Regions from separate parts of the Vibrio sp. 03_296 genome, predicted to be linked through region 1. Evidence: predicted binding sites of a transcription regulator. Region 1 holds the regulator's gene; each other region holds the start of a gene.

Region 1 (7,732 bases):
ATTTGTCACGCCGGGTATTATCGATGTCACCAACATTGCCGATTTGCCCGATGAAGAATATTTTGGCCCATTACTGCAAGTGGTACGTTATCAAACACTAGAGCAAGCGGTTGAGCTCGCCAATGATACCCGCTTTGGCTTATCGGCCGGTTTGGTGTCAACCGATGATGGTGAGTGGCAATACTTCGTTGACCATATTCGTGCTGGCATCGTCAATCGTAACCGTCAGCTAACGGGTGCGAGCGGTGATGCACCGTTTGGTGGCCCTGGTGCGTCGGGCAACTTGCGCCCCAGTGCGTATTACGCCGCGGATTACTGTGCCTATCCAATGGCTTCGATGGAAGGGGAGGAGACATTACTCCCTGCAACGTTAAGCCCAGGCGTCGAACTGTAAAATAATAATAAGGGTGCGTTAGTCGCCCAAGGGCGCAGTGGGATCGAGCCTGAGTCACTGTTGCCCAGTGATAAGTGAGGTTTTTACACCTCGGTCATCGCCGTCACAGGTTGATGGCGATGTCGGTTGTACTCTGGACAGCAACCGCCATCGCCATTTTTCCATTTACGCTATAACCGACAACGTGAATCTACAACAACAAGGAGGCGTTATGACGCCAGCTGTTCTCTTTCAATCGCTATGGAATGACTATATTCAACGTTTGTGTCCTTCCGCTGCAAAAGTTCATCAACTGCTTGAAGAAGACGAGCCATTGATTAACGACCACATCGCTTTGCGCACATTTAATGTTGCTCCGCTGGGTATTGAGACGCTCGCTAAGCCATTTCTAGCCCTTGGCTATGTGGCGTGTGGTGATTACCTGTTTAAGAGCAAAAAGTTGATTGCCAAGCACTTTGAGCATCCCGACCCGACCCAACCTAAAGTGTTTATCAGCGCGCTCAAAGTGGATGAATGCTCGGAGGCGTTGCAAGCCATCGTCGAAAAATTGGTGGCGCAAGTCGACGCTTCTCGCCTAGAGGACTGTGCATTTTTACACGGTGGTCGCTTATGGGAGCTGTCGTTTGCTGATTACCAAACCCTAGCACAAGAAAGTGAATACGCGTCTTGGTTGGCGGCTCATGGCTATGGTGCCAATCACTTTACCGTCAGTGTTAATCAGCTCAAGGCGTTGGACTCGGTTAAAGGCGTGAATGATCACTTACGCAACGCAGGTTTTGTCATTAACGAAGTGGGTGGTGAAGTCAAAGGCTCGCCAGAGGTGTTGCTCGAGCAATCCTCGACCATGGCCGACAAAGTGGCGGTGCACTTTAGCGAGGGCAGTGAAATCGTTCCTGGTGGTTTCTACGAATTCGCCAAGCGTTACCCGATGGACAACGGTGAGCTTTACCCAGGGTTTGTAGAAGCTTCTGCCGATAAGATTTTCGAAAGCACTAATGGTTAACAGAAGCGGTTAACAGAGTCGCTCACGGCTCTCAATTGCCGTCTCTGTGAAACAAAAAAGCCACTCATGTTGCCATGAGTGGCTTTTGAAACTGTTCATCGCTAATGGAAATTAACGAGTACCGTAAACAACGATAGTCTTGCCATGTGCAGAAATCAGGTTTTGCTCTTCGAGCATCTTCAAGATACGACCTACTGTCTCACGAGAACAGCCAACGATTTGACCGATTTCTTGACGAGTGATCTTGATCTGCATGCCATCTGGGTGTGTCATCGCATCTGGTTGTTTAGCAAGATTCAATAGCGTCTGAGCGATACGACCAGTTACGTCTAGGAATGCCAAGTCACCCACTTTTTGGCTGGTCACTTGCAGACGGCTTGCCATCTGAGCAGATAGACGCATCAGGATGTCAGGGTTTACCTGAATTAGCTGACGGAATTTCTTGAATGAGATTTCCGCGACTTCACAAGGAGATTTTGCGCGAACCCAAGCGGTACGCTCTTGGCCTTCTTCAAACAGGCCTAATTCACCAATAAAGTCACCTTGATTTAGGTAAGAAAGGATCATTTCTTTACCTTCTTCATCCTTAATCAGTACCGCAACAGAACCTTTTACGATGTAGTAAAGTGTTTCTGCTTTTTCGCCCGCATGAATTAGCGTGCTTTTTGATGGGTACTTATGAATATGACAGTGTGAAAGAAACCACTCTAGTGTTGGATCGGTTTGAGGTTTACCTAGAACCATAATATCTCACTTCCTCTGCAGGGTACGCTTGCCGCTATCCGTATTTTAGCGAAGCCTTAATCTTGGCTTCCTAGAATAAGAGCTGTTAACTAAGGCTGCAAGCTATCTTGTGTTTCGGTTTGAAATAGTATCCTTTTTCGAAAACGATTTCTTGATTTTAATCGTGCCGAGTATCGGATTTTTTAAGCAAAACTGTGCACATGATCACGGTATGAAAAGTAATCGCTCTCTGTGCTGGGTTTTTATCCAATTTTGCCCGTTTCAATCAATTGTTGCAGGATAGGCTGCACAATTAATTCCATAGCAAAACTCATTTTTCCTCCCGGCACCACAAGGGTGTTGTGGCGTGACATGAACGAGCCATCGATCATCGCCAGTAGGTATGGAAAATCAACGTTTTTGATTCCTCTAAGACGAATCACCACAAAGCTTTCATCAAGGCTTGGGATGCCTTTGGCGTTGAGCGGATTGGAGGTATCGACCGTTGGGACTCGCTGAAAGTTGATGTGAGTACGAGAAAATTGCGGTGTGATGTAATTCAGATAGTCGTCCATTGAGCGCACAATCGAATCCATCACAGCCTCGCGTGAATGACCGCGATCACGGGTGTCACGGACGTATTTTTGAATCCACTCTAAGTTGACGATCGGTACCATGCCTATCAAGAAATCGACGTGTTGCGCGACATTCACTTCGCCATCCACGACGCCACCGTGCAGCCCTTCATAAAACAGCACATCGGTATTTTCGGGTAGCTTTTGCCATGGGGTAAAAGTGCCGGGCATTTGGTTGTAGGGTACCGCTTCGTCAAAAGTGTGCAGATAGCGGCGCACTTCACCAGTGCCAGATTTACCGTATTGGCGGAAAAATTCGCCTAGAGCTGGGAAATCGTTGGCTTGAGGGCCAAAATAGCTGATATGACGGCCTTGTTCTTTTGCCTTGCGAATTTCGACATCCATCTCTGGGCGCGTAAAACGGTGGAAGCTATCCCCTTCGACCCATGCGGGCTTGATGCTCATCATATTGAACATCTTGCGGAAAGCTTCGGAGGTGGTGGTGGTGCCGGCACCGGATGAACCTGTGACGGCTATTATTGGGTGTTTTGCAGACATGACAGACCTTGTCGTATTCAAACTTACCTGTTGAGCGGGAATCGGCCTCCCGCGGAGCTATCGTTTGTCCCACTATAGCACGTTCACTTTGCTTGTCATGGGATAGGATTCGGTAAAGTGTGGAGCAGCTAGAATTTTTGTTTTAACTGAATATCCACGGTTTCGTGTAACTCAGAGAAAACCACCACCGCTTCGCCGCATTCCAACTGCTGCTGTACTTGTGCGATTTTTTCCTCAAGTGAGTATTCACTTTCACCGTAATCGGTGCCTTCACGCAGCACAAACTCGCGAATCAAATTGCTCAGCGCCTCAGGGCTGATTTGTTGCCATGGAACGATCATAAATACCTCTTTATTCTATGCTCGTGAGTGGATTTGTTGGCCGACAGGGGCGCTATTATCCAGAAACCGCCATACTTTCATAGTAGGCGGGCAGCGCTTCTTCTAGCCAAAATCGCGGTTGCAGTGCGGTTCCGCTGAGAAAACCGACATGACCACCGTGATCAAACAGTCGATAATCGATGTTGTCTGGGAGCACAAACTTAGGGATCACTGCGTCGGTCATAAAGGGATCGTCTTTCGCGTGAATGATTTGAGTCGGAATGCGAATATCGCGCAGTTTGTTGAGCCCAGAGCACTGCTGATAGTAATCGGCGGCATCTTGAAAGCCGTGCAGCGGGGCGGTGATCAAGTCATCAAAGTCGTACAGTCTTGTTACTCGTTTAATCGCTTGATAGGAAAGGTCGAGTTCGCCAGCCAGCAAATGGTGCTTACGCAGTGCATTGCGTTTGAGCGAGGAGAGTAAGTAGCGACGATAGACGCGCGAAAACCCTTGCTCAATACGTTGCGAGCAAGCGGACAAATCAAGCGGTGCAGAGACGATGGTCGCCGCATCCAGTCGTTCGTCTCCCTGATACTTGGCCAAGTAGTTGGCCAGCATATTGCCTCCCAAGGAGATACCCACGGCTACTTTGACCGAGTGAGGAAACGCGTCGTGCAAATGCGTAAGAAACAGTCTTGCATCCTCTACTTCGCCGGAATGGTACGCGCGCGCGAGGCGATTAGGCTTACCGCTGCAACCACGAAAATGCATCATCACCGCCAGCCAACCAGCGTCAGCAAAGGCTTTCATTAGACCATTGGCGTAAGGGCTGTAGAAGCAGCCTTCAAGGCCGTGAAACAACACAAATAAGGGTTTGTTTTTGGCTTGATCATTGTGCGGAGATTCGCTCCAAGCGAGATCCAAAAAATCGCCATCTGGGGTGTCCAGCGTTTGCCATAAAGGTTCGAACAAGGCTTTTTTACGAATTAAGCGCGGCAATAAGGTTTGTAGGTGTGGATTTTTTATCCCAGCTGCGGCGGTAAACTGAGTCATGTGTGTTGCTCTTTGAGTGATTTGGATCAGCGAGGCATTTCACTGACCTTTGTATGCGTGATACGAGTTAATTTAGTCCTTCAGCTCAACTTTTCGTCAATCATTGAGGGGAATGTTCTTTGTGAGACGGGCTCAGGATCACACTTCAACTGAGTTTCTGTGACGGTGAGGCAACGACGAAGGCGTTGTAGAGGTGCGCAGCACCGAGATGTTGGCAGTAGCGCTGTGTGAGCGGCTGTTGCTGGTTGGGAGACAGCGTTAGGGTGTTGATGCAATCAACGAGATCGGATTGTTGCTGCTTTTCCAATTGCAGTTCAAATTGCAGCGCTTCGCGATAGAGGGTATCCGGTAGATGCTGTTTAAACTGACGACGGAGATCGCGGTAGGTATGCAGTAGCGTTTCAGAGCGGCCCAAGCAGGCTTGTACTTGATGCCACTCTTGCTCTTGAAACGTCAGTTGTTGTTCATCGAGCCATTTGAACAGCAACAGTAAGTTGACGTTGCCGTTAAAGTTGTTCTGCAAAGCAAGGCACGCTTCTTTCACTTCTCGAATCGAATAATATTGTAGGCTGAATTGCCACAGCCTTTCGAGGGTAAGTGAAGGTTGGACGTGCTCTGAACTCATTGGCTATTGAACTCCTGTTCCATCTGTTCCAGTACTTCCTGCTGGGCCATCCACTCCATTTCAATCTCTTCGAGATCGGATTTACTTTGTGCTTGCAGCGCCAGTACTTGAGTAAGTTTAGCTTTATTTTCGGCATCATACAGTGAGTTATCAGACAATTGCTGCTCAGCCTCTGCCAACGCTTCGCCCAACTTATCCATTTTCGCTTCTAACTGTGTCAGTTTTTTGCGAATTGGTGCGGTTAACTTACGAAAATCGGCTTCACGACGCTTTTGCTCTTTTTTCGCGGCAGCACTGTTGCTGCTGTCTTTGGCTGGCATTTCTGCGGCCGCTTCGCGACGCTCAGCTTTTTGCTGTTCAGTGAGCCACTTGTAGTAGTCATTGAGGTCGCCATCAAACGGTGCTACTTGGCGATCGTGCACTAGGTAAAGATCATCGGTGGTCGCGCGGATCAAATAGCGATCGTGCGAGACGATCACCATCGCGCCTTCAAAGGTTTGCAGCGCTAGTGTCAGCGCTTGGCGCATATCTAAGTCTAGGTGGTTGGTTGGTTCGTCGAGCAGCAATAAGTTTGGTTTTTGCCAGACGATCAACGCGAGCACCAAGCGTGCTTTTTCTCCCCCTGAAAACGGTGCTACTTTCTCCAGTGCTTTGTCACCGTGAAAGCCGAAGCTACCCAGATAATTACGCAGCTCTTGCTCGGTTTTTTCTGGTGCGATCTGCATCATGTGCTGCAGCGGTGTTTCTTCTGGGTGCAAGGTTTCCAATTGGTGCTGAGCAAAGTAACCAATTTTGACGCCTTGCGAGTAAGTCAAATCGCCACCTTGGGCTTTCAGCTCTCCGGAGAGTAACTTGATCAGTGTTGATTTACCGGCGCCGTTGCGGCCGAGCAAACCAATTCGGCTGCCACGCACCAGATTAAGACGAATTTTATCGAGGATGAGGTTATCACCGTAACCGGCAGAAACGTCATCCATCATCATGATCGGATTTGGCAGCGCGGCAGGTTCACGAAATTCAAAGCTAAATGGGTTATCAAACTGTGCGGGTAGCACTTTTTCTAGCTTCTCTAGCGCTTTGATGCGGCTTTGCGCTTGGCGTGCTTTGGACGCCTTGTAGCGAAAACGATCGATGTAGCTTTGCATGTGCGCCATCTGCTTCTGCTGCTTCTCAAACATCGATTGTTGCAGGATCAGTTTCTGAGCGCGCTGGTTTTCAAACGACGAGTAGTTACCGGTGTACTCATTGAGTTTCTGGTTTTCAATGTGAACGATGCGATTGACGATTGGGTCGAGAAAATCACGGTCGTGCGAAATCAGCATCAAAGTACCTGGGTAGCTTTGCAACCAACGCTCTAGCCACATGACCGCATCAAGGTCTAAGTGGTTAGTGGGTTCGTCAAGCAGCAACAGATCAGAACGGCACAGCAGGGCTTGAGCAAGGTTGAGACGCATGCGCCATCCACCCGAGAATTGGGTCAGGTTCCAGTGCATCTGTTCTTGGCTAAAACCTAAACCATCTAAAAGCTCTGAAGCCCGCGCACGGATGCTGTAGCCGCCAATGGTTTCAATTTTACCGTGCAATTCCGCAATGCGAGTCCCTTGCTCTTGCGCTTCAGCTTCCGCCAGCTGGCGTTCAAGCTGACGATATTCACGATCTCCATCAATCACATATTCAATGGCGCTGCGTTCTAAAGCGGGCGTTTCCTGTGCGACCCAAGCTAACTCCCAATGTTGCGGACAGCTAAATGAGCCCGCATCAATCGACAGCTCATCTTTGATTAGGGCGAACAGGGTGGATTTCCCACAACCGTTCTTACCGACTAAACCAATTTTGTCACCTGGGTGGATTGTTGCTGATGCTTGATCAAGCAAAGGAGCGCCGCCGCGAAGCAGCTGAATGTCTGAAAAGGTAATCATGTCGTTCTGCTTAAATGAATGCTGTTTATTCGTGCACTTTCTTGCTGCGCATAGTAGGAGGAAAGAGGATAAATGTCGATCATTATGCAAATATGAGTATGATGAGTAACAAGTGAGTAACACTTTGTTTTATTCGCTTCCACGCAAGTTCAAGGGGAGCCGATCACAAAGACGAAAAATGGGACGAACGGAAGACGCCATGATGATCAATAGCGCGATAACAAAAAAACAGCCCAAAGTTTTGGTGATTTATGCCCACCCTGAGTCACACACGTCTGTAGCCAATCAAGTGATGATTAAGAAAATCTCCTCATTGTCGCACGTGACTATTCGTGACCTTTACGCCATCTACCCAGATTTCTTTATTGATGTGAAAGCCGAGCATAAATTGTTGCGTGAGCACGATGTTATTGTTCTGCATCACCCGATGTTTATGTATTCCTGCCCCGCGTTACTCAAAGAGTGGATTGATCGTGTGTTGGGCAAGGGCTTTGCGTTTGGGCAAGGCCAAGCGTTGGCGGGAAAGTATTGGCGCAGCGTCATCACCACCGGTGGCAAAAA
Region 2 (7,732 bases), on a different contig from region 1:
CGCGCCTTCGGCATCGGGGTTTACCAGCAGATCTTTCACCTTGCCGATGGCAATGCCTTTAGCGAGCCAACCCTGAATTTCGCGAATCATCTCGATATTGTCTTCACTGTAGAGTCGATGCCCTTTCTCCGTACGTTCGGGTTGAACCAAATTGTAGCGACGCTGCCACGCCCTTAAAGTGACCGGCTTAACCCCCGTAATCTCAGAGACTTCGCGAATCGCATACAACTTTTCTACTGCATTTTTTTCATTACAAACCATAACGTAATTTCAACTCTTGTGGATAAGGCTTGAGGTATTTTTGGCTTTCCAAATAGCCATCAGGATGGGTATTGAGATAGTGGCGAATCAAGGTCAATGGTGCCAACAGTGGCAGCATACCTGTGCGATAATCATCGATCACTTGCGCCAACTCGCTTTTCTGCTCTTTGTTCAGTGCCTTTTTAAAATAGCCTTGAACATGCATCAACACATTGGTGTTGTTTTTACGGCTTGCTCGATGGGTTAACGCGACCATCAACCCTTGACGGTATTCAACAGCAAACTCGTTGATATCATAATCAGCTATTTTGGCTACCAAGCAGCCCAAGGTTTTGTAAGACTCTGGATGATGTGCCATCAAGGTCAGTTTGTAGCGAGAATGGAACTCGACGATGCTTTTGCGCGACAACTGATTCAGTACGTTGGTATTAAAATCATGCAGGCAATAAACACGAGTGATGAAATTTTCACGCAGCACAGGATCGTTCAGGCGGCCATCTTCTTCCACCGGCAACCAAGGCATTTTGCGCATCAGCGTTTGGGTGTACAAACCAACGCCTTCTTTCTCCGCGCCATGAGCTTTGTAGACCTTGACCTTCTCCATGCCACAGGTGGGTGATTTTGCGCAGACAATGTAACCACTTAAAGAGTGTGCCATTAATCGATCAACTTGCTGCTCAGAGTAAGAGAGCATCTGCTCAGTGTAATCTTTGTCAGGGTTCTTTGTTTCCACCATCGCGATTCGTTCTTCATTCGAAATAAGGCGAATCGTCGGGCGCGGTACAGGCATTCCCATCCCCACCTCAGGGCAAACCGGTACAAAGGAGAAGTGTGGCATCAGTTCCTGCACCACAAAACGACTCTGTTTGTGTCCCCCATCAAAACGGACTTGATCACCCAACACACATGCACTGATACCGATCTTTAGTGTAGAAGAACTCATGCTCATCACCCTTATACAAAAAAATTACTTGTACAATTTATAGCAAGCAAACTTGAGTTGTACAAATATTTTTTTTGTACATATCTAGGAAAAATCCACAATTAACGTTACTAAACCATGTCATAGGTTATTAACATGTAACAAATCACCCATAAGTTGCGACGCTCCCACCCCCTCCCAACGCACCAGTGACGCACCTCAAGCATGGCAAATCGATTGCCCTTTAAGTTTCAACATTTTTAGTTATCAATCGTGGTTATAAATGTATAATCAGGAGCTTTTGTGAGCCACATCTCATGGAATGGCGAATTATCTAGCTAGTATTGCCTCAACGAACGAAAACAGTTTCAACAGAATTGGTAATTTGACTCTGTTTTTGATGACAATTACCTCAATAGAAATATTGGAGAATACTATGGCAACCCCACACATCAACGCACAACCAGGTGATTTCGCAGAAACCGTACTTATGCCAGGCGATCCGCTACGCGCTAAGTACATCGCAGAAACTTTCTTGGAAGATGTAAAACAAGTTTGTGACGTTCGTAACATGTTCGGCTTCACTGGCACTTACAAAGGTAAAAAAGTGTCTGTTATGGGCCACGGTATGGGTATCCCATCTGCATGTATCTATGTTCACGAACTGATCGCTGAATACGGCGTGAAAAATGTTATCCGCGTTGGTAGCTGTGGCGCGGTGCGCGACGACGTTAACCTGATGGACGTTGTGATCGGCATGGGTGCTTCGACGGATTCTAAAGTAAACCGTATCCGCTTTAACGATCACGATTTCGCTGCACTGGCGGATTACGGTCTATTGGAAGAAGCCGTTAAACAAGCACGTGCGCAAAACGTACCAGTAAAAGTTGGTAACGTATTCTCTGCGGATCTTTTCTACACACCAGAAGCAGACATCTTCGAGAAGATGGAAAAACTGGGCATCCTAGGTGTGGATATGGAAGCGGCGGGCATCTACGGTGTGGCTGCGGATCTGAAAGCAAAAGCACTGACTATTCTGACTGTTTCTGACCACATCATCCGTGGCGAGAAACTAAGCTCTGAAGATCGTCAGAAGTCGTTCAACGACATGATGAAAGTCGCTCTAGAAACAGCAATCAATCTTTAAGTTTTTTGGCTGGGTTCGCCCAGCCATCCGAATAATCCCGAGGGGGCGATCGTGTCTAACGGCGAACTGCCAAAAGACGCAGATGGGTTACAACTCAACTTTTGTAAAACATTGGCGTGTGACAACTTTGGTCTGAGCGATGCAAAACGATACGTTTTGCAACATGCGAACCCTAAGCGTCCAGCGATGGTCTGTCGTGAATGTGGAGCTTTCCCCCCCTTACTTAACAACCGTGAAGTGTTGAATGAGCTGCATCGCTTACGTCAACTTCACAGTGATGGTTTGCCTGCGTGTCGAAACGACGACTGCGCAAACTTTGGCCTTTCTGTTCATACCCACAAACATCTCTACCATGCCTTTGGTTACAGTGGTGATCGCCAACGCTATCGCTGCAAAGCATGCCAATCCACGTTTGTCGATAAATGGTCTGGCGCCAACAAAAAGCTTCAGTTTCAAGAAAACTTAATGGGCCTGTTGTTCACCGGTTACTCGGTGCGCGAGATTTGCCGTAAACTGGCCATCAACCCAAAAACGTTTTATGACCATGTTGAACACATTGCCAGCCGTTGCCGCCGTAAATTGGCAACGATTGATGCGCGATGGGTCAACCATGCGCTCAATTACGAACTTGCTTCTCATTACCAACGTTTGCAACCCAATAGCGACAATGGTGTCTATTGGATGGCCACAGGCGATGCGCATTCTGGCTATATTCTTTGCCAACATGTGAACTACTCTGCCAAAGAAGAGCCAATAGGTACGGTTGATCACAACCCTTACGAAGCGATTTCACGTTTTGTTTCTCCGCAGTACACCGCTGAGGCAAAAGAGCCAGAAAACACACCTTCTGACTATCTGCGTGAACGTATCGACCAGAAATACCAAACCATTTTGGCCCGCGGCAACGTTGAAGATCCAATGGGAAATATGGCAACCTTCAACTACCCGACGAAAGGCGCCGTAGTTCGTCCGCCTTACACCTCTTATGCGCATTATTTGCATGTGCTGGATATGTGTAATGAAGCTGGACGCGTCTCACTTTACATGCCACAAGATCCACTATTGCGCTCTGCGGCCCTGAGTGTTTGCCTCCCTCGAATCCAAAGTCAAAATGTTGACCTGCTTTATGTCGACGAAGATCCCAGTTGGGATTTAAACCAATCATTTGAAAAGTTTGACATTGTCTACATGAGTTGGTGGCGAGATCGCTGGGCAATTGCCAACCAAGGCAGCAAACTCAAAGGTATTTGTTATCTTGCAGGTAACAAAAATCAGCCAGAACAATGGTTTAACAAAGCAACCACGCGAAATATCTCGTTTTATCAGTCACGTTTTCAGTTATTGTTTGAAGGGTTTGTCAACGAACCAAGACGAAAACTCAGACCAGGTGGCGTCTTACCATTGCTCGACATTTTCAGAGCTTGGCATAATTTGTGCTACCAAGATAAACATGGACAAACGCCAGCCCAACGACTAGGTGTTACAGAGAGCCCATTAACCATTAAACAGCTTCTGTCCTAGCACTATCGTCTGTCTGGGTTAAGATTATGTGAAACGACACCCAATATTGTCATTCATTTAGTATTAACTCAGTAAATTATTGCGGATGAATGATGCGAATTTTTGACACGTCAATATAATGAACGTGTTGTACGCCAACTGAATCGCATGGATGTAAATTTTGGATAAAAGCCAACTTCAGTTAGACGCTGAACTTAGACAAATCAAAGCCCGCGTAAATAGTGAGCCTGCGGAGGTACTGAAAATTGCCGAGCAGTGCTACATCCGCGCCGAGCAAATTGTCTACCCAGAAGCGGAAATTGAAGCCCTTTTAATCCAGTCGCACTGCTGTTGGTGTTTGATGGATTACCGCCGTGGTTTAAAACTCATCAAAGAAGCCCACAGCAAACAAAACCGCCTCGACAACGACGACCGACTACCTCAAATTCTCCACTTATATGCCCTACAATACTGGGGTCAAGCCAAATATTACTCTGCTCAGCAATACTGGATTAACGCGCTGGAACAATCCGCGTTGATTGATGAAACCGAGATACAGATTGAAGCGTTAATTGGCTTGGGCAACGTTTGGCGTATCACCAACGATTACAAACTGGCTGCGTCGACACACGAGCTCGCGGTTAAAGTCGCAAACAATGCACGTATTAACTGGGCGGAAGGCAAAGCGCGTATTTTGCTGGCTTGGGACTACTACCTGCTCAATAACTACGTGGAAATGCTGACCATCTTGGATGGGGCTAGCGAAGTACTCAAAGACTACCCCGACAACACATGGCAAGCGGAAATCTGGGATTTTCGCGGTCTGGCCTTACTCGGCTTGGAGCGTTTGGATGCCGCCGACGAGGCAACCAAAAAAGCACATGATCTTGCGGTTGAACACAACCTCACTTGGATGAAAGCCCATTCCTTTATCAGCCGCGCGCGTTTAGAGTTGCTACGGAAAAATACCCTTAATGCTTCGGTCTTACTTGACCAAGCTGAAATCTCTGCGTTGCAATTTGATAATGGTGAACTGTTAAGCCAAATTTGCTTCCAACAATCCAAAGTGGCGGAAGAGCAAGGCAACTTTGAGGTGGCTTATCAGGCCTTTCGCAAGTATCGCCACTACTCATTGCAAATGCTGCGAGAGCAAACTAACCGCGTTGGTCTAGATAAAGCACGTAGCTCCAAACGTCAACTCGAACAGCGAGCACGCAAACTCATTAACCGTATTCGAGCCCAGCACGAATACGATCCAGAGCGTCAGTTTTCGAATGTGGTGTCTGAAACCTATTGGTGGGAACAATTGGTCTTATTTAAAACCGAACTCAAGCAGGCCAACCATTCCATCATCATGATCCAACATGCAGATCCTGCGTATCTGGAAGTGTGTACCGAGTTAGCGCATAGCTTGTCGACACCAAAAGATCTCATCTCTCGCTTGAGCAGCGATCGCGTAGCCATGTTAATCCGTGAAAAAGACGAACCTGCAGACGCCCTTTTTCATGTCGTCTCCACCATGATTTCGATCTACCCGTGGCAGCGCCGAGGGCTGAACGGCCCGCTACCTCAACTCTCTTTGCAAGATATCCTCACCTTCCCATTCACACTGGAACAATTAGAGGATTCACACAGAACCAAGACCAAGGGAAAGAAAAAACATGGAAAAGCTGCTGAGTAAAGTAACTGATGCCGGTTTTGATCCAACCTCTGTGTCTGGTGAAGAAGCGATCATCTTATGGAACCACGTGAGGCAACACGTCGCCTCGACCAATACTGAAAAAGCCCACTGCTACATCATCAGTGCAGAATATCGTTTCAAGTTGAAACAAGTACAGCTCAGTATTGATGAATTGAAAGAAGCCTTGTCGCTGCTCACTCTACCGGAAAATGCGGAAGACATTTTGACGGTCAAAGCCAATCTCAGCGAGCGATTGGTCGATATTGGGGATTACGCCGGTGCGCTCAATGAATACGTTGGGGCATCAAACATTGCCGTCGAACACGGCTTTCTTGATGAGTATGTTACCTCAGTCTTGGGGATGGGTAACTTGTGCGACGCGTATGGCGATCATCAACGCGCGCTGCGCTATTACCAAAAAATCGATGGTATCGATCACGCCATCAGTAGCCGCTCATTACGCCTGCGTTACAAGCTCTACATGCTCGCTTGTTACATCAACCTTGGTCGTATTAGTGCAGCGAAGGATCTACTCAAAGAGTGTGAAGAACTGAGTATCCTCGTCAGTGACAAAATTCTTTCTGGGCAAATTCTTCTCTATCAAGCAAAAATCCATCGTCTTGAGAAAGATTACGTGTCGGCCCTGCTGTCGCTTTCCAAAGTGCAGTACATTTCAGGCAACTTGAACTCCACTTGGTTATCGGTAATGAACCGCATTGAGATGACCTACTCGCTTTGTGCTATTGGCAAAAAAGAGTTGGCGAATCTGCTGCTCACCAGTTCATCCAAAAACATCGAGATGAAAGCATCCCCTATCATTGCCAAGCAGTTTTATCAGGCAATGAGCGAAGTTCTTGCCGCTCAAGGGCTGTTCAAAGAGGCGTTAGTCTTCGAGAAAAAAGGCTTTCGTATCGAAAGCGATCTGATGAAACATATTCCCATCAGTGAGTTGGGGGCCGCTCAATTACGCCGTATCTCTCGTTTTGAGTTGCAGTTGAAATTAATCCTCTCTGAAATCGAAAACAAAGAGCTCAAAGAGACTACTCAGCAACACAAGAACACCGTTGCTCAACTACAACAAGACGTGTTTACCGATCCTCTTACAGCCTTGCATAACCGTCGTTGGTTGGATGTCAAACTGAAGGATCTGTTGCTGCACGACACTACATTTGCCTTGATGGTGATTGACATCGACCACTTTAAATCGATCAACGATGAGCTTAGCCATTTGGTGGGCGATAAAGCGATTGTCAATGTGTCATCGGAGTTGGCGGCGTATTTCCGTTTTCGTGGCGCTTCTTGCGTGCGTTTTGGTGGAGAGGAATTTCTGGTCATTCTTGAAAATACCGATTTGGCGAAAGCAGAGCTTCATGCCGAAAACTATCGTGAACGTATTTTCCAGTTTGGTTGGCGAGAAATTCTTGGTGAGCGTGGCCTAACGGTGTCGATTGGCATTACCATGCATCGTGACGGCGAAAATACCCAGCGCACCTTCTATCGTGCCGACAAAGCGTTGTATCGCGCGAAAGCCAACGGCCGTAACCAAGTTTGTATTGAAGAGTAACCTTTTCCTTTCGATTAAAGGCGGCACTGCCGCCTTTTTTGTTGCACTCAATACCCGACTTATGCACTCCTTGCGCTCCATCCCATAAGCACTTGATAGTTTTCATTATTGCCTTGCGCGAATGAGAGATTTCGCGAATACTTATCCCACTTGATTTACCTTTTGTTTACGCTTTTTCATCATTTCATTTAACGCAAGGAAGTAAGATGTTTCTCGATTATTTCGCATTGGGATTGCTTGTTTTCGTCGCTTTAGTGATTTTCTACGGCATTATCGTGATTCACGATATCCCTTACGAAATCGCCAAAGAACGTGAACACCCACACCAAGACGCTATTCACTACGCAGGCTGGGTGAGTTTATTCACTCTACACACCATTTGGCCTTTCCTTTGGATCTGGGCAACCTTATGGCGCAAAGAGCGCGGTTGGGGCTTCCAAAAACTTGAAGAAGAACAGCACGACATGCACCATCGCGTTGATCAATTAATTGATGAAGTCAAGCAGCTTCGTGAAGAAGTGGATCAATTGAGAAATGCGCAACGTGTGCCTGCCACGCCCGTCATCACCAGTGAAGAGGAGAAGCAATAATGGATTTACTGTTGATCCTCACTTACACCGCATTGTGTATTGCGATTTTTAAGATTTTTAAGATTCC
Region 3 (7,732 bases), on a different contig from region 1:
TCGCCACATGCTTCTTTACATTGCTTAACCAATTCGAAGCCCACTTTCTCATCACCAGCCATCAATGCGCGGTATGGGAAAACCACGTCAACTTCATCGGCACCGTAAGCGACCGCTGCTTTGGTTTCAGCGACTGCGATTTCGATGTCGTCATTGCCGTGTGGGAAGTTCGTTACCGTTGCAATGCGAACTTCTGGTGTACCTTGCTCACGAAGTGTCTTCTTAGCAATAGGAATAAAGCGAGGGTAAATACAAATCGCTGCCGTGTTACCTACAGGCGTTTTGGCGTCGTGACAAAGTGCGATCACTTTTGCATCAGTGTCGTCGTCATTTAGCGTTGTTAGGTCCATAAGTTTCAGTGCACGTAGCGCTGCTGCTTTCAAATCGCTCATTTCTATCTCCGATCAATATTCAAAAATTTCACTACTCAGCCCCTTTTTCTGTTCACATCACAACGATAAAACAGCAAAAAAGGTCTTTGCTAAACAGTCATTGATGAACGGACTTGGTTCCTTGAAGACTCGGTAATCATTACAACTACCAATTGCTATCCCTGTCACCGCACAGTACCAATTTGGCCTATGGCACAACAATCTATGATTGCGGTGTCTTGCATATCAGAAGTTAAGCAAGGCATCCTACCTTGTTATTCAACTCTGTTATGTTTGGGCATTTCATTGCCCTTACAAACTCATCTATTCAGCAGGTGATTGGCTCAGCAAGCCTAATCCCTCTGGTCTTATTACTACATTATAGATATTCATCGCAAAACTGTAGTGCCAAATAGAGCGCAAACGGTTTGTATCTCAAAAAAACTCAGCCTCTCGCACAAGTGAACGTTTGCTCAATGCATCACCTTCACTGGCGCTAAAAACTGAAAACGCCCCGCAGCAATCTCTTGCTACGGGGCGGATTTAAACGGCGTCTATAATTGCTTTCTCTTAACTAAATTAGAAAGACAGGAAGAAGCCAGCAATGGTCGCTGCCATTAGGTTAGATAGCGTACCCGCTGCAACCGCTTTAACACCCATACGAGCGATGTCGTGACGACGAGCAGGAGCAAGGCTACCTAGACCACCAAGTAGAATCGCGATAGAAGAAAGGTTTGCGAAACCACATAGAGCGAAGGCGATGATTGCTTGAGTCTTCTCAGACATTACTTGACCTGTTGCTGGGACAACTTGTGCTGCATCACCAACGTAAGGTACGAAGTTTAGGTAAGCTACGAATTCGTTTACAACCAGTTTTTGACCGATGAAAGAACCCGCAAATGTTGCTTCAGCCCATGGAACACCGATTAGGAATGCTAGCGGCGAGAACAACCAACCTAGAATAAGTTCTAGAGTTAGGTTTTCCATGCCAAACCAACCACCAACGCCACCTAGGATGCCGTTAACTAGTGCGATTAGACCAACGAATGCGAGTAGCATTGCACCAACGTTTAGTGCTAGTTGTAGACCAACTGATGCACCGCCTGCTGCTGCGTCGATAACGTTAGCTGGCTTGTCGTCACCACCATCAATGTTGTCTTCCAAGCTTTCATTTGGAGTATCAACTTCTGGTTTGATGATTTTAGCGAACAGTAGACCACCAGGAGCTGCCATGAATGATGCTGCTACAAGGTACTCTAGAGGTACACCCATAGATGCGTAACCTGCTAATACACCACCAGCAACAGACGCTAGACCACCACACATTACTGCAAATAGCTCAGATTGAGTCATTTTTGGTACAAACGGACGAACCACTAGTGGTGCTTCAGTTTGACCTACGAAGATGTTAGCTGCTGCAGACATTGACTCGGCACGAGACGTACCTAGCGCTTTCTGAAGACCGCCACCTAGGATCTTGATAACCCACTGCATCACACCAATGTAGTAAAGTACAGAGATAAGTGCTGAGAAGAAAATCAGTGTTGGTAGTACTTGGAAAGCAAAGATGAAGCCGATACCGTCAACTGAGAAGTTAACTAGGCTGCCGAACAAGAAACCAGTACCGTCTTTACCGTAGTCGATCACGTTTTGAACACCAGCAGAGAAACCCGCTAGTAGATCACGACCCCATGGAACGTAAAGAACGAAACCACCGATGATGAATTGGATAGCAAAAGCGCCAGCCACAGTTCTAAGATTGATAGCTTTACGGTTATCTGACAGTAGTAATGCAATTCCTAGCAATACTGCCATACCGACTAGGCTCATAAACAGGCTCATAGTTTATGACTTCCTTATTAAGTTATTTATTGGCGTGTTACAAAATGGAGCTATTAAGCGGGGGCCATTATACTCATGCCCCAATAATTAAAGTAATGCCACCTTCACACTTTCCCATAAGATTCATCGCTAATTCACCTCCATTTGTGAGTAAACTCACAATAACATACAGAACGGAACTCTCTTTAAACAAGTTTTTTAGATTTCATTCACAGATAGAGAACAGAGAATTGCTATTTTTCCAGATTTGAGAGGCAATCGTTTGCTTTGTTTGATTATGCAACACACTCAACTCATTTAGTGGGTGAATAATCTGAGCAGGTGTATTGAGCTTTCCTTGAAAGCCAAATATCGGCATATCTGGCGCATCGGTTTCAAGCAGCAGTTTTTCTAAAGGGAGTCGACTGATCGCTTGGCGCGTTTTGTTCGCTCTGGGGTAGGTAATGGTTCCGCCGACCCCAAGATAAAAACCCAAACGTATCCACTCCATTCCCTGTTCATAGCTACCAGAAAACGCATGGATAACGCCGCCTTTTGGCAGCCGAGCCGCTTTGACTAATTGAATAAGTCGATTGTGACATCGTCGATTGTGTAAAATAACCGGCAGTTGATACTGCTTGGCCAAATCGAGCTGGTAGTTCAACGCCTGCTCTTGCAATGCAGCGTCTTGTTCAACCCCATCATCCAAACCGCATTCCCCAATGGCTACGCAGCGCGTGTCACGCTCGTCCAACAAAGCCACGAGCGCACTTTGTTTTTGCTGATAATCCGACGTCAGAAAATAGGGATGAAAGCCCAACGCGTAAAAGATTTCTGGCTGAGCCTCCTCAGAGAGCATTGCAGACCATTGCGCCAGTGTTTTTACTTTTTGCCAGTTATCGGGACCAACGGATGGCAGTAACAAACGTTCCACACCAGCCTCTAGCCCTCTTTGAAAATGCTGCGAGCGCGCTGGTTCAAAAACGTCAAAATCGAGGTGGCAATGCGTATCAAACAGTTTCATCGCTTTTCTTTTCTCGCGCCGGATCTTTTTTGTATGGTACACAACTGCGCTTTTGTTCAGGTGTTAATCCCATCTCTTTGCACCAGTCATCATAACGTTTTAACCACTTTCGCCACCATTGCATGTGCACTTCCTTATTGTGATGATTGCCCTTTCATTATCATCTTTTACCGCAGATAAAAAAGAGCCCTAAGCGACAAACTTAGGGCTCTTAGCAAACAGGTTATGCGAACCAAACGCACACATTCGCGTGATTAGTGTTCACGAGTCGCTCGGAATTCCACTTCAGGGAAACGCTCTTTCGCAAGATTGAGGTTTACCATGGTTGGCGCAATGTACGTTAAGTTATCGCCACCATCCAGTGCTAGGTTAGTTTGGTTCTTACGTTGGAACTCATCTAGCTTCTTCGCATCACCACACTCAACCCAACGCGCTGTCGCTACGTTCACACTCTCGTAAATCGCTTCAACGTTATATTCAGACTTCAAACGCGCCACAACAACATCAAACTGAAGCACACCGACCGCGCCCACGATCAAGTCGTTGTTCTGCAGAGGACGAAATACCTGTACTGCACCTTCTTCTGAAAGCTGAACAAGACCTTTTAACAGTTGTTTTTGCTTCAGCGGATCGCGCAGGCGAATACGACGGAATAGCTCAGGCGCAAAGTTTGGAATACCAGAGAACTTCAGCGATTCACCTTGTGTAAAGGTGTCACCAATTTGAATGGTGCCATGGTTATGCAAACCAATGATGTCACCGGCATACGCAGCTTCCGCGCGAGAACGATCGCCCGCCATGAAGGTCACGGCATCAGAAATGTTCACTTGTTTACCCAAGCGAACGTGATTCATCTTCATGCCTTGAGTATACGTGCCCGACACAATACGCATAAACGCGATACGGTCGCGGTGCTTAGGATCCATATTCGCCTGAATCTTAAAGACGAAACCGCTGAACTTGTCTTCAGTGGCTTCCACTTCACGTTCATTGGCTTGGCGCGGTAGCGGCGCTGGCGCCCAGTCCGTCAAACCATCAAGCATGTGGTCAACACCAAAGTTACCTAATGCTGTACCAAAGAATACCGGAGTCAATTCACCCTTTAGGAACATCTCTTGATCAAACTCGTGAGACGCACCAAGAACCAGTTCCAGTTCTTCACGCAGTTGCTCAGCGAGATCTGCACCAATCTCAGCATCCAAATCCGGGTTATCAAGACCTTTAATGATACGCTGCTCTTGAATTGTGTGCCCCTGCCCCGTTGAGTACAAAATGGTCTCATCACGATGGATGTGATAAACGCCTTTGAACTCTTTACCACAGCCAATTGGCCAAGAAACCGGCGCACAAGCAATATTCAGCTCGCTCTCGACTTCATCAAGCAGTTCCATCGGATCGCGAATATCACGGTCCAATTTGTTCATGAAGGTCACGATCGGCGTATCACGCAGACGGGTAACTTCCATAAGCTTGCGAGTACGATCCTCAACACCTTTCGCGGCGTCGATCACCATCAAACACGAGTCAACCGCCGTTAGTGTGCGGTAAGTATCTTCCGAGAAGTCTTCGTGCCCCGGAGTATCGAGTAGGTTCACTAAGCAATCGTTGTACGGGAACTGCATCACCGATGTTGTCACCGAGATACCACGTTCTTTTTCCATTTCCATCCAGTCAGACTTAGCGTGCTGGCTAGAACCACGACCTTTTACTGTGCCTGCGGTTTGAATCGCACGTCCGAAAAGCAGGACTTTTTCTGTGATAGTTGTTTTACCCGCATCTGGGTGCGAGATGATCGCGAACGTTCTACGTTTAGACACTTCGCTTAAAAAAGGAGCATTTGACATGAAACTGGTCTTCTGTGTTTTATCTGAGCCGGAAATCGGTGCACGTCATGTGAGGTGACTAACCAGATTCCTGAGTAGATTCAATTTTGCGCGGTATTCTCGCTTATTCTCGACCAATCGGCAACTTTGATCCTAACGACTGACATGATCGCCCGTTGTCGTTTGCCTAAACGGGGGCCAATCAGTCTCCTCTTTTGCGTGACGATGCAGGCTGTGCGGCTCAGAGAGTGTCACCCTATCCCGGCCATTCTCTTTGCTCTGATACAGCGCAATATCAGCTCGCTTCAACCACGACTCAACATCATCCCCCTCCAGACATTCCGCAATACCTGCACTCAGCGTCACACTGGCGTGCTTTGGATAGGCTTGCTTACGTACTCTTTGGCAAAGATGGCTGACAATCAACAATGCTGACGAGGCCGAAGTGTTTTCAAACAGCAGCAGAAATTCATCGCCTCCTAAGCGAAACAGCAGATCCACTTCCCGCGTATTGTGCTGAATCGTCTCGACAACTAAATTGATTACCTCATCACCAACATCATGACCATAACGGTCATTGACCTGCTTAAACAAATCAATATCGATGATTGCAATGGATGAAGCGGTGTATCGCTTGTGGCCATCAAGTGCTCGCTGCAAAAACAGATCCAATTGATGTCGATTCAGTGCCCCTGTCATGACATCGCGTGTCGAGAGATAACGCAGCTTGCTCTGTAGCCGAACAATCAACCACACAGCAAAATGGGCAATGACAGCGCAAAACGCCAAGGCGATAGCAAAACGATACATAATCTCGAGGTCTTGCTTCATCGCCGCAGCCCAAGTGCAGCCAATAATCATCAGCACATTAGTCACAATGGCATCATGGTGAGGAATGATAAACACCAAAGCGATGATGATCGGAAACACCCAATAGGTCGCCAATGTACCAAAAATGGCCACACTGCAAACAATGGAAGCCAACAAAAAGCCAAGTGGGATACGGTGGCCAATCACACTTCGTTTTAAGCAACAAACCCCGACGACTTCGATAACAAAACCGATCTCAAAGGCCACCATCAGCAGCGCAAGATACCAATGACCAAGGTAGAAATTCTTTATCGCGAGAGGAATAAAGGTCAGTAGCGTTAACACCACCACTAATTGAAGTACTTTTTGTGCGCTGTTTGGATCCAGCAAAGCGTTGGAGGCGTTGAAAGGTTTTTCGTTCAAGTTCATCATGGTTCACCATCCTACATCCCCACTACTTACGTTGTAATGCACTCGAATTCCTTTCAAGATTTCACATTACGTATCAATAAATATTTACTCGAGTATCATTAAGCATACAAAGTGATCCCGTTTCCTCGTCGAAAAAGCCGAGATGTTTGCATTCTGTCTCAATGATAATACAGCACACTCGACACAAACTTAGAGAAACAGCACTGATTCTTAATTTCAGGTTGAGAATTAACCAAACGGTAAATATCGTCTATAACTAAAAGAGTAATTCACTGCGGTCATCAGTATGCTTAGAAACAAAAAAGTGCATTCATTAGCTTTCAAGCAAGCCAGAACCGTTTTTCTGGTTTCCGTTGTCTTGGGACTGTGTTTCAGCTTGTACCACATTTTGGCTGACCTGCACCAAGAGCAACGCCGTATTGAAGAGCACTACCAGTTTAAGCTTCTGCAAAACTATTCCAATGCCAGTCAAGCGGCATATCATCTGAACCATCTGCTCGCCGAGCAGGTTGCCTCGACCCTAATGATGGACAATGCCATCTACCGAGTAAAAATTGTCGACGATTTTGGTGATGTGCTGACCCAAAAGCATCGTGAAATTGATTCTCAGAGCCTGACGACTCAGTTGTTGTCTAAAATATTGACTCCCGCTCAGCCGTTTTACAAAACAGAGCTGCATCAACCCAACGCCAATGCAATTGTTGGTGAGTTAAGTTTCTCTGTTGATGGCTCTAGCATCGCCGATGCTTTTATTAAGAAATCGACTCGAATTGTCTTGTTCGATCTGTTTCGCAATATATTACTGACTTCTATCTTGTTGTTTTTCTTTTACTTTAAGTTATCAAAGCCAATTATTACGCTGATTAATTGGGTGAATTCGCTGCAAAATCGAAAAAACGCCTTGGAACTGCCCCCCGGTAACAACAATGACGAACTGGGTCGCCTCGCGCTTTCATTTCACAATCTCTGGCAAGCGCGCGCGGCAGCAGAAAGCCAACTCAACCAATTGGCTTACTTCGATACCTTGACAGGCTTAGCCAACCGCAGCTTGCTGCTCAAAAGCCTCAATGAAACTCTTAAAGAATCACAAAGCGAGCAATATCCAGGAGTGCTGTTTTATCTCGACCTCGACCGTTTCAAAACCATTAACGACTCCCTAGGGCATACCATTGGCGACAACTTAATGCGCACCATTGCGAAACGTCTAGAAGCATGGCTACACCCCGGAGAAATAGCCGCGCGCATCGGTGGGGATGAGTTCGCCATTTTGATCCCGAAACTCAGTAAGGAAGATGCCGCCAACAAAGCAAAGCAGTTACTAACCTTAATCTCAAACCCTTATTCCATTGACGATCACCAACTGTATTGCACGGTCAGTATCGGTATTTCCACGTTTGCCGACAAAGGCATCTCGAGCATTGATGTGCTTCGTCAGGCCGATACGGCGCTCT

The links. Region 1 encodes CRP, which controls carbon source genes, mostly activating them, when cyclic AMP is high. Its sites were predicted from a motif close to TGTGANNNNNNTCACA; they were not measured.
Region 2: deoD (purine-nucleoside phosphorylase) is a predicted target of CRP. The motif match lies at 1,486-1,501, and genes of this name have one in related genera.
Region 3: CIK04_RS05040 (NupC/NupG family nucleoside CNT transporter) is a predicted target of CRP. The motif match lies at 2,359-2,374, and genes of this name have one in related genera.

What each region holds. Positions count from the first base shown of each region.
Region 1 is NZ_NPKW01000127.1:7,463-15,194, reverse strand. Features, by position in the region: gene astD (succinylglutamate-semialdehyde dehydrogenase) at 1-394, shown strand, start outside; gene CIK04_RS15570 (DUF1338 domain-containing protein) at 606-1,397, shown strand; gene crp (cAMP-activated global transcriptional regulator CRP) at 1,509-2,141, opposite strand; gene CIK04_RS15560 (phosphoribulokinase) at 2,384-3,253, opposite strand; gene CIK04_RS15555 (YheU family protein) at 3,382-3,594, opposite strand; gene CIK04_RS15550 (hydrolase) at 3,650-4,627, opposite strand; gene CIK04_RS15545 (TIGR02444 family protein) at 4,773-5,252, opposite strand; gene CIK04_RS15540 (ABC transporter ATP-binding protein) at 5,249-7,171, opposite strand; gene kefG (glutathione-regulated potassium-efflux system ancillary protein KefG) at 7,371-7,732, shown strand, end outside.
Region 2 is NZ_NPKW01000056.1:108,363-116,094, reverse strand. Features, by position in the region: gene CIK04_RS06585 (MerR family transcriptional regulator) at 1-261, opposite strand, end outside; gene CIK04_RS06580 (DUF523 and DUF1722 domain-containing protein) at 251-1,204, opposite strand; gene deoD (purine-nucleoside phosphorylase) at 1,620-2,330, shown strand; gene CIK04_RS06570 (lactate dehydrogenase) at 2,382-3,851, shown strand; gene CIK04_RS06565 (lipopolysaccharide assembly protein LapB) at 4,012-5,511, shown strand; gene CIK04_RS06560 (GGDEF domain-containing protein) at 5,492-7,075, shown strand; gene CIK04_RS06555 (DUF3302 domain-containing protein) at 7,282-7,665, shown strand; gene CIK04_RS06550 (HlyD family secretion protein) at 7,665-7,732, shown strand, end outside.
Region 3 is NZ_NPKW01000052.1:14,042-21,773, reverse strand. Features, by position in the region: gene deoC (deoxyribose-phosphate aldolase) at 1-392, opposite strand, end outside; gene CIK04_RS05040 (NupC/NupG family nucleoside CNT transporter) at 951-2,213, opposite strand; gene CIK04_RS05035 (TatD family hydrolase) at 2,419-3,216, opposite strand; gene CIK04_RS32695 (DUF5363 family protein) at 3,203-3,340, opposite strand; gene prfC (peptide chain release factor 3) at 3,471-5,060, opposite strand; gene CIK04_RS05025 (GGDEF domain-containing protein) at 5,193-6,281, opposite strand; gene CIK04_RS05020 (bifunctional diguanylate cyclase/phosphodiesterase) at 6,568-7,732, shown strand, end outside.